One region of the Arthrobacter sp. 05T45 genome, then DNA from elsewhere that is predicted to be linked to it. Evidence: predicted binding sites of a transcription regulator. Region 1 holds the regulator's gene; the other holds the start of a gene.
The links. The regulator HrcA, encoded in region 1, represses chaperone genes, less so after heat shock. The targets are predictions, from matches to a motif close to TTNGCACTCGNNNNNNNCGAGTGCNAA.
Positions count from the first base shown of each region.

Region 2: a site for HrcA is predicted at 1,531-1,557, ahead of groES (co-chaperone GroES). Genes of this name have one in related genera too.

Region 1 is NZ_JBFTKI010000012.1:43,324-47,736, forward strand. Features, by position in the region: gene AC1DGD_RS13025 (16S rRNA (uracil(1498)-N(3))-methyltransferase) at 1-582, opposite strand, end outside; gene dnaJ (molecular chaperone DnaJ) at 585-1,715, opposite strand; gene hrcA (heat-inducible transcriptional repressor HrcA) at 1,794-2,807, opposite strand; gene AC1DGD_RS13040 (DUF3097 domain-containing protein) at 3,126-3,977, shown strand; gene AC1DGD_RS13045 (DUF4870 domain-containing protein) at 4,121-4,413, shown strand, end outside.
Region 2 is NZ_JBFTKI010000001.1:410,714-415,126, forward strand. Features, by position in the region: gene AC1DGD_RS01985 (class I SAM-dependent methyltransferase) at 1-497, opposite strand, end outside; gene AC1DGD_RS01990 (hypothetical protein) at 564-998, shown strand; gene groES (co-chaperone GroES) at 1,717-2,013, shown strand; gene groL (chaperonin GroEL) at 2,095-3,705, shown strand; gene AC1DGD_RS02005 (acyltransferase family protein) at 3,973-4,413, shown strand, end outside.

The sequences.
Region 1 (4,413 bases):
AACACTTTCCAGCCAGGCCTCGAGTACCTGCCGCAGCGGGCGCACGGCGTCTTCGTGCAGGATGACGGCGAGGTCTGCCGCCGTTACGGCCGCCTGCAGCCCGGCGCCGTCGACGGCGGCCCGGACCTCGGGAATCCATGCCCGGCGCGCCTGTTTGGCGGCTGCCGTCACCACCGACTGCCACTTGGCATGCGCCTTCGCGGCCCGCTCAGCCTTCCAGCGCACAATGGACCGCTCGGCCTGCCAGGGAATGACTGCGTCGATGCCCAACTCGGTCGCGGTCTCGGCCGCCAGTTCATCGCGGTCGCCCTTGGCCAGGGCCTGGACCAGGACCAGCCGTGTTCCTGGCCGTGGTTCCTCAGCCAGGTCCACGCATTCGACGCTCAGCTCCCCGGCAGCGACGGCTGTCACGGTGCCGGTCAGGCGCTTGCCTGCGCCGTCCGCGATGTCGACCGCTTCGCCGACGCCGATCCGTTTGACGGTGACGGCGTGTCGGGCCTCGGTTCCCTCGAGGACGAAGGCCGAGCCGGGGACCTGCTGGTCCAGGGTGCCTGGGGCGGTGAAGAAGACCGGGTTACTCACCGCTACAGGTTACCGAGCCGGTCCCGCAGTTTGGCGAAGACGCCGCCGCTGGCCGCAAGCTTTCCTTCCGTGAGGTGCTCGCCACGGTGCTTGGCCAGCTGGCGGAGAAGTTCCTCCTGGACGTGATCGAGCTTGACCGGTGTTTCCACCTGCAGGTGCACCTTCAGATCGCCGCGGCCGTGGCCGCGCAGGTGCGTGACGCCGAGACCGCGAAGGGTGATGATCTCGCCGGACTGGGTGCCGGCCTTGACGTCGATCTCCTGCTGTCCGTCGAAGGTGTCGAGGGATATTTCGGTGCCGAGGGCGGCCGCCGTCATGGGAATGTTGAGGCTCGCGTGCAGGTCATCGCCCTCGCGCACGTAAGTGGCGTCGTTGTTGACCCTGATCTCCACGTACAGGTCCCCGGCGGGGCCGCCGGCAGGGCCGGCCTCGCCCTGGCCGGACAGCTGGATGCGGGTGCCGGTGGCCACGCCGGCCGGGACCTTGACGGTCAGCGAGCGGCGGCTGCGGATCCGGCCCTGGCCGCTGCACTCGTTGCACGGGTCCTTGATGACGGTGCCGAAGCCCTCGCAAGACCCGCAGGGGGCGGACGTCATGACCTGGCCCAGGATGGACCGCACGGCGCGCTGGACCTGACCGCTGCCGCCACAGATGTCGCAGCGGACCGGGTGGGTGCCCTCCCGGCAGCAGGACCCCTCGCAGGTGGGGCAGATGACGGCCGTGTCGACCTCGAGCTTTTTGTTCACGCCGAACACCGCATCGCGGAGGTCGATCCGGACGCTGATCAGCGCGTCCTGGCCGCGGCGGACCCGGGACGCCGGGCCGCCCTGGCCGCCACCGGCGCCGAAGAAGGTCTCGAAGATGTCCTGGAAGGCGAAGCCCTGGCCCGAGTAGCTGCCGCCGCCGAACCCGTTGTCGGTGCCGTTCTCGTTGCCGGTGGTGTCATAGACCCGGCGCTTCTGCGGATCGGAGAGGACCTCGTAGGCGTGCGTGACGGCCTTGAACCTGTCCGAGGCGTCCTCCCCGGGGTTCACGTCCGGGTGCAGGGTCCGGGCCAGTTTCCGGTAGGCCTTCTTGATCTCCTCCCCCGATGCGTCGCGGGAGACTCCAAGAACGTCGTAGTGGCTGCTCAAAGTGTGTATCTCTTCCTTGTTGTACTGCCTGTGGGGCACTGCCTGTGGGGCAAGAAGTCGTATTCGGTCCCGGACCCGTCAGGGCCCCAGGATCCTCGAAAGATAGCGGGCCACCGCTCGGACGGCGGCCATGGTGGTGGGATAGTCCATCCGGGTGGGCCCAAGCACTCCGACCTTGGCCGTGGCGTCCGGCCCGTAGGCGGTGGCCACGACCGAGGCCTCGGCGAGACCGTCGTAGGGGTTTTCCCGGCCGATGCTGACGGTCACGCCGCGCGGGTCTTCGGCCATTTCGCTGAGCAGGCGGAGCATGACCACCTGTTCCTCGAGGGCCTCCAGCACGGGTCCGATGCTGAGCGGGAAGTCCACATTGGAGCGGGCCAGGTTGGCGGTGCCGGCCATGACCATGCGCTCTTCACGGCTGCTCGTGGCCAGGGCCTCAAGGCCGCGGGCCAGCGCCTGGGCTGCTCCGCGCCGCGCGGGCGGGCCACCGGCAACGACGGCGGGCAGCAGCTGCGGCATCAGGCTCAGCGGCGTACCGGAGAGGCTGGCCAGAAAGCTGCTCCGCAATTCCGACAGCGCGTCGTCGGGAATGTCCTGCCCGACGTCGATCACGCGCTGCTCCACCTTGCCGGTGTCAGCGATCAGAACAGCCAGCACTTTCCTGGGCGCCAGCAGCACGAACTCAATGTGCCGCACCCGGGCGCGGCTGAGCAGCGGATACTGCACGACGGCGACCTGGTTGGTCAGGTGCGAGAGGAGCCTCACGGTCCGGTCAAGGATGTCGTCAAGGTCCTCGGATCCTTCCAGCAGCGCCTGAATGGCCCGGCGCTCGGCCTGGGACAACGGCTTCACCGCTGAGATCTGGTCGACGAACAACCGGTAGCCCTTGTCAGTGGGGATCCGGCCTGCACTCGTGTGCGGTGCCGTGATCAGGCCCTCGTCTTCCAGCGCCGCCATGTCATTTCGGATCGTGGCGCTCGAGACGCCGAGATGGTGCCGTTCAACGAGCGCTTTGGAACCAACGGGCTCACGCGAATGGACGTAGTCCTCCACGATGGCGCGCAGCACTTCGAGTTTGCGCGGTTCGCTCACGCTCCACCTCCAATCGACTGTCCCGCAGCCGGTGCCACCCCCCGCGTCCGGTCCGGGTACACCAGTGGTGCACGGACGGCCCGCCACAGGACAAGGGTTAGCACTCGACATGCCTAAGTGCTAACCAGTCTAATATGAGTCGCCGCGTTGTTAGCATTGGATTCGCTCCAGGCGTGGCCCGCGGGAACGCGATTCCCGTCACGCCGGCGCCGAGACCGTGGCAGATGCTGCCGTTGCCGCGCCGTCGCGGTCCGGTTCCGGCCCCCGGAGAGTTCCACCGACCGCCGTACATTCCGAGTGCAAAGTAAGCGTGAAGAGATGTCGTACCAGAACTGGGGACCCCAGGACCTGTCCGCCCCCGCCAAGACCCAGTTGCCGGAAGTCCCGGTGAAACGCGGGATGGTCCTCGAGGAGGTCCAGTCCGGCTGGGTGGGCGCCGTAACCCGGGTGGAGAAGTCCGGCGGCATGCACGTGGTGGCGCTGGAGGACCGGCGGGGCAAGTCGCGGTCCTTCCGCCTCGGCTTCGGCTTCCTCTTGGACGGCCAGCCCATCCGCCTGATGCCGCCGGCCCCGAAGAAGACGGCACCGGCCGCCGGTGCCGGCCGCACGGCGTCGGGCTCGGTGCGGGTGGCGGGGCAGCGCGCACAGGTGGCCAAGGCCAGCCGCATCTGGGTGGAAGGAAAGCACGACGCCGAGCTGGTGGAGAAGGTCTGGGGCGATGACCTCCGGGTGGAGGGCATCGTCGTCGAGCCCCTGCACGGCATTGACGACCTCGCGGCCGCCGTGGCGGACTTCGGCCCGGGCCCCGGCCGGCGCCTCGGCGTGCTCGTAGACCACTTGGTGGCCGACTCCAAGGAGTCGCGGATCGCCGACGCCGTCATGGCCTCACCGGGCGCCGCAGGCAACGTCCTGATTGTGGGGCACCCCTACGTGGACGTGTGGCAGGCCATCCGGCCCTCGGTCCTGGGGATCGAGCAGTGGCCCGTGATCCCCCGCGGCACGGACTGGAAGACCGGGATCCTGATGGCTTTCGGGTGGCCCCACTCCACGAAGGAGGACATCGGCCTCGGCTGGCAGAAACTCCTGGGGGCTGTCCGCAGCTACGCTGATCTGGAGGCGTCGCTGCTTGGCCGCGTGGAAGAGGTCATTGACTTCCTCACCGTGCCCTAGTCCGCCGCGGCGGCCGCCCCTGATCTCCATTTCCTTGCCCGAGCAAGTATTCTTGAAACGGCGGCCGCGCTTCCAGTGCGGTCCCGGCTATTTCAGGCACAACCCAGGCAGCAACGCATCACCGCAATCCGAAGGGCTACACCGTGGCAGATAACGCACGCGAACACACGGGCAATCAGGCTGGCCATGGCCAGCCCCCGTACCATGGCGTTCCGGCAAACGCGCTGCCGCTGACGGCCAGCGAGGACCGCCAGTGGGCCACGCTCGCGCACTTCGGCGGCATCCTGGGCTGCGTGCCGTCGCTGCTGATCTACCTCATCTTCAAGGACCGCGGCCCGTTCACGGCACAGGAATCCAAGGAAGCCCTCAATTTCACCCTGCCGCCGACCCTGGCCGCGGTACTGGCCAATCTGCTGGTCTTCATCCCGGTGGTGGG
Region 2 (4,413 bases), on a different contig from region 1:
ACGCCGTCGATCCCCTCGAGCGAAACCGAGGTGGCATCGGAGTGGACCACGGTGGCGTTGCGGAAGGGGATCAGGTTCATGGTGGCGCAGGCGGCCGTGGCCTCGTCCATTTCCACAGCGGTGACCACCAGGTCCAGGGATGCCAGGGCCATCGTGTCGGCCCCCAGCCCGCAGCCGAGATCGGCGACATGGCCGATTCCGGCCTCCGCGAACCGCTGCGCGTGCCGTGCCGCCACCGTGAGCCGGGTGGCCTGTTCCAGACCGGCCTTCGTGAAAATCATCTGCCGGGCAAATTCGCCGAACTTCGCCTCGGCCTTGGTCCGCAGCCGGGACTGGGTGAGCACGGCCGAGACCAGCTCGGGGGAGTGGCCGGCCTTGCGCAGCGACGCCGTGAGGCGGAAGGCCTCGTCCTCGCGGTACGGGCCCAACGACGCCAGCAGCTCCCAGCCCTCGGGGGTGAGGATCGGGGCAATCTGTTCCTGCGGTGCGTCAGTCATGGCATCCAGCGTAGTTGAGGTCAGCGGGCGCGCTGTGACCGGACGGCGGGGGCTAGGCTTGATGGCATGGAAGACAGCGGCACAGGCGACAGCATCTCAGCGGACACGGCCGGGCAGGACACGGCCGGCGACGACGACGCCAGGCAGGAGCGCCGGCGGCCGCAGGGACTTGCCCGCTACGCAAAACCGGCGCTGATCGCCGGCGCGGTGATCGCCGTCGTGTCCGTCGCACTTTTGGTGATTATCTTCTTCCTCGATTCCTTCAACGCCACCGTGTATTCCGTCGGCGGCAAGAACGTCCAGGACGCCACGGACGAGGCCCGGGCCATCCGCGAGACCTATGCCGCGGCCCGGCTCGGCGGCATCATCTTCCTCGTCGCCGGCATTCTGCTGGCCGCCGCCGGCGCCGTGCTGTCGTTCCGGCACCGGAATGACGAAGGCCAGAACACGGACGAAGACGACGGCGAGGACGTGGACTTCGACGACCTCGCAGACCAGTAGCCATCGAGTAGGCGCGCGAATAGACGCCGCTGGTGGGCGCGCACCGCACCGCCAAACGGCCAACGGCCACGGGCCATGGGCCACGGGACATGCCCAGCCTCCTGCGCCACGGATGGACATGTCCTCCCCGGCAGCCCGGACCCGTTGGGTATGTCCATCGCTCAGCGCGGGCACAGAGTACGACGCCCAAGTGTCCTCTGGCCGCAGCAAAAAATGGGCATGTCCTCCCGGGCAGCCCGCGCCCGTTGGGTATGTCCATCGCTCAGCACGGGTACAGAGCATGACGCCCAAGTGTCCTCTGGTCGCAACGCAGAATGGGCATGGCCCTCTGGACCGGACGCCGTCGTAGGGCATGTCCATCGCTCGGGCTTATGAGTGGATATTTCCCAACTTGCTCGCCCGCGCAGGTCCCGCGCACCTTGGGCATGTCCATCGCTCAGCGCGGGCACAGAGCATGATGCCCAAGTGTCCTCTGGCCGCAGGCAAAAATGGGCATGTCCCCTAGGGGGAAATGTTCACCCGGAACGAATTTCTGGCACTCGCCTTGACCGAGTGCTAACCATTTACATAGAGTCGTCATTAGCACTCTCCCTAGGAGGGTGCTAACACATGAAGCGCGTTCCGCCAGGCACGCTGCCGGCACCGCGACGACGGTCTGTGCGCCTTGGCATCACCGCTTCATAGTCCACGAATTTGCTGACGAAAAGGAGAGGTCCGAGTGTCGGTCTCTATTAAGCCTCTTGAGGATCGTATTGTTGTCCGCCCGCTCGAAGCCGAGCAGACCACGGCTTCCGGCCTGGTTATCCCGGACTCCGCGCAGGAGAAGCCGCAGGAAGGCGAAGTTGTTGCAGTAGGCCCCGGCCGCTTCGATGACAACGGCAACCGCGTTCCCGTTGACGTTGCCGTTGGCGACGTCGTCATCTACTCCAAGTACGGTGGAACCGAAGTCAAGACCGGCGGCACCGAGTACCTCGTGCTCTCCGCCCGCGACGTTCTGGCGATCGTCGTAAAGTAACTCTCTTGGACCCCCGCGCAGCCGATCCTTTCGCATTGAATGGATCAGTTGCGCGGGGTTCTGTCTTGAAAGGACAAAACCATGGCAAAGCAGCTTGCGTTTAACGACGCTGCCCGCCGGTCGCTTGAAGCCGGCATCGATAAGCTCGCCAACACCGTCAAGGTCACGCTGGGTCCGCGCGGCCGCAACGTCGTACTGGACAAGAAGTGGGGCGCCCCCACGATCACCAACGATGGTGTGACCATCGCCCGTGAAATCGAGCTGGATGACCCCTACGAGAACCTTGGCGCGCAGCTTGCCAAGGAGGTCGCCACCAAGACCAACGATGTTGCCGGCGACGGCACCACCACCGCCACCGTCCTGGCCCAGGCCCTGGTCAAGGAAGGCCTGCGCAACGTAGCGGCAGGCGCCGCGCCGGGCGAAATCAAGCGCGGCATCGAGGTTTCGGTCGAGGCCGTCGCCGCCCGCCTGCTGGAGAACGCCCGCCCGGTTGAAGGCACGCAGGTTGCCAACGTTGCCGCAATCTCCGCCCAGAGCGACGAGGTCGGCGAGCTGCTGGCCGAGGCGTTCGGCAAGGTCGGCAAGGATGGTGTGATCACCATCGAGGAGTCCTCCACCACGCAGACCGAGCTGGTACTGACCGAGGGCATGCAGTTCGACAAGGGCTACCTGTCCCCGTACTTCGTCACCGACGCGGAACGCCAGGAGGCCGTCCTCGAGGACGCCCTGATCCTGATCAACCAGGGCAAGATCTCCTCAGTGCAGGATTTCCTGCCGCTGCTGGAAAAGGCGCTGCAGAGCTCCAAGCCGCTCTTCATCATCGCCGAAGACGTCGAGGGCGAGGCCCTGTCCACGCTGATCGTCAACCGCATCCGCGGCACGCTGAACGTCGTCGCCGTCAAGGCGCCGGGCTTCGGTGACCGCCGCAAGGCCATGCTGCAGGACATCGCGACCCTCACCGGTGCGCAGGTTGTCTCCGCGGAGCTGGGCCTGAGCCTGGACACCGTTGGCCTCGAGGTGCTCGGCACCGCACGCCGCATCACGATCACCAAGGACAGCACCACGATCGTCGACGGCGCCGGTTCGGCCGAGGACGTCGCCGCCCGTGTTGCCCAGCTGCGCGCCGAGCTGACCCGCACCGATTCGGACTGGGACAAGGAAAAGCTGCAGGAACGCCTGGCCAAGCTGGCCGGCGGCATCGGCGTGATCAAGGTCGGCGCCGCCACCGAGGTTGAGCTGAAGGAAAAGAAGCACCGCATCGAGGACGCCGTGTCCTCCACCCGCGCTGCCCTCGAAGAAGGCATCGTGGCCGGCGGCGGCTCCGCCCTCATCCACGCGCTGAAGGCGCTCGACGAGGACGCTGCCGTCCAGGCCCTCGAAGGTGACGCGGCTGCGGCCGTCGGCATCGTCCGCCGCGCCCTGGTCCAGCCGCTGCGCTGGATCGCCCAGAACGCCGGCTTCGACGGCTATGTCGTGGCTGCCAAGGTCGCCGAATCCGCCGTGAACCAGGGCTTCAACGCCAAGTCCGGCGAATACGAAGACCTGATCGCCGCCGGCGTGATCGACCCCGTGAAGGTGACGCGTGCGGCTCTGCGCAACGCGGCCTCCATCGCGGCGCTGGTCCTCACCACGGAAACCCTCGTGGTGGAGAAGCCGGCTGACGAAGACGAGCACGCAGGGCGCAAGCACTAGGCTCTGCCCGCAGGGGGACGGTCCGGCATCTGCCGGGCCGTCCCTTTTTCTGTCGAGTCACTGCTGCCGTTCTGCCGTGTTCGTGGCCGCAAGTTGCCGTGATTCTGGCAGAGTTAACCCGTCAGGTGCCGCTCCAGCGTCGCGGGTTCACTGGAAACTCCCACGTTGGCATGCCTCAATGGGGATCAGTGGCGCCGTGACGATTGGCCATCAAAATTACGTTTTGGTAACATGGAGGCTTTGGTTATCTGGTTGAGGGGTAGTTCTATGACACAGCAAGGAACCTTGCCCCGGCCTGCCCGGCACATTGCCGCGGCGGGGCATGATCCCGCAGCCAAGGCCGGCCGAAAATCCACCTTCAGGCCTGAAATCCAGGGCCTCCGGTCCCTCGCTGTGCTGATGGTCATGAGCTATCACATCTGGCTGGGCCGGGTTTCCGGCGGCGTGGACGTCTTCCTGCTGATCTCGGCCTTCCTTATGACGCTGCAGTTCGTGGGCCGCTACGAGCAGGGCCGGTCCATGGCCCTCATCAAACACTGGCTGCACCTTTTCCGGCGCCTCGTCCCTGCCGCCGTCACCGTCCTGGTGGCCATCCTTGCCGCAACTGTCCTCTTCCTGCCCCGGACCCGGTGGATGGAAATCATCAACCAGGGCTGGGCCTCCCTGGGCTATGCCGAGAACTGGCTCCTGCAGACCCAGGCGACAAAC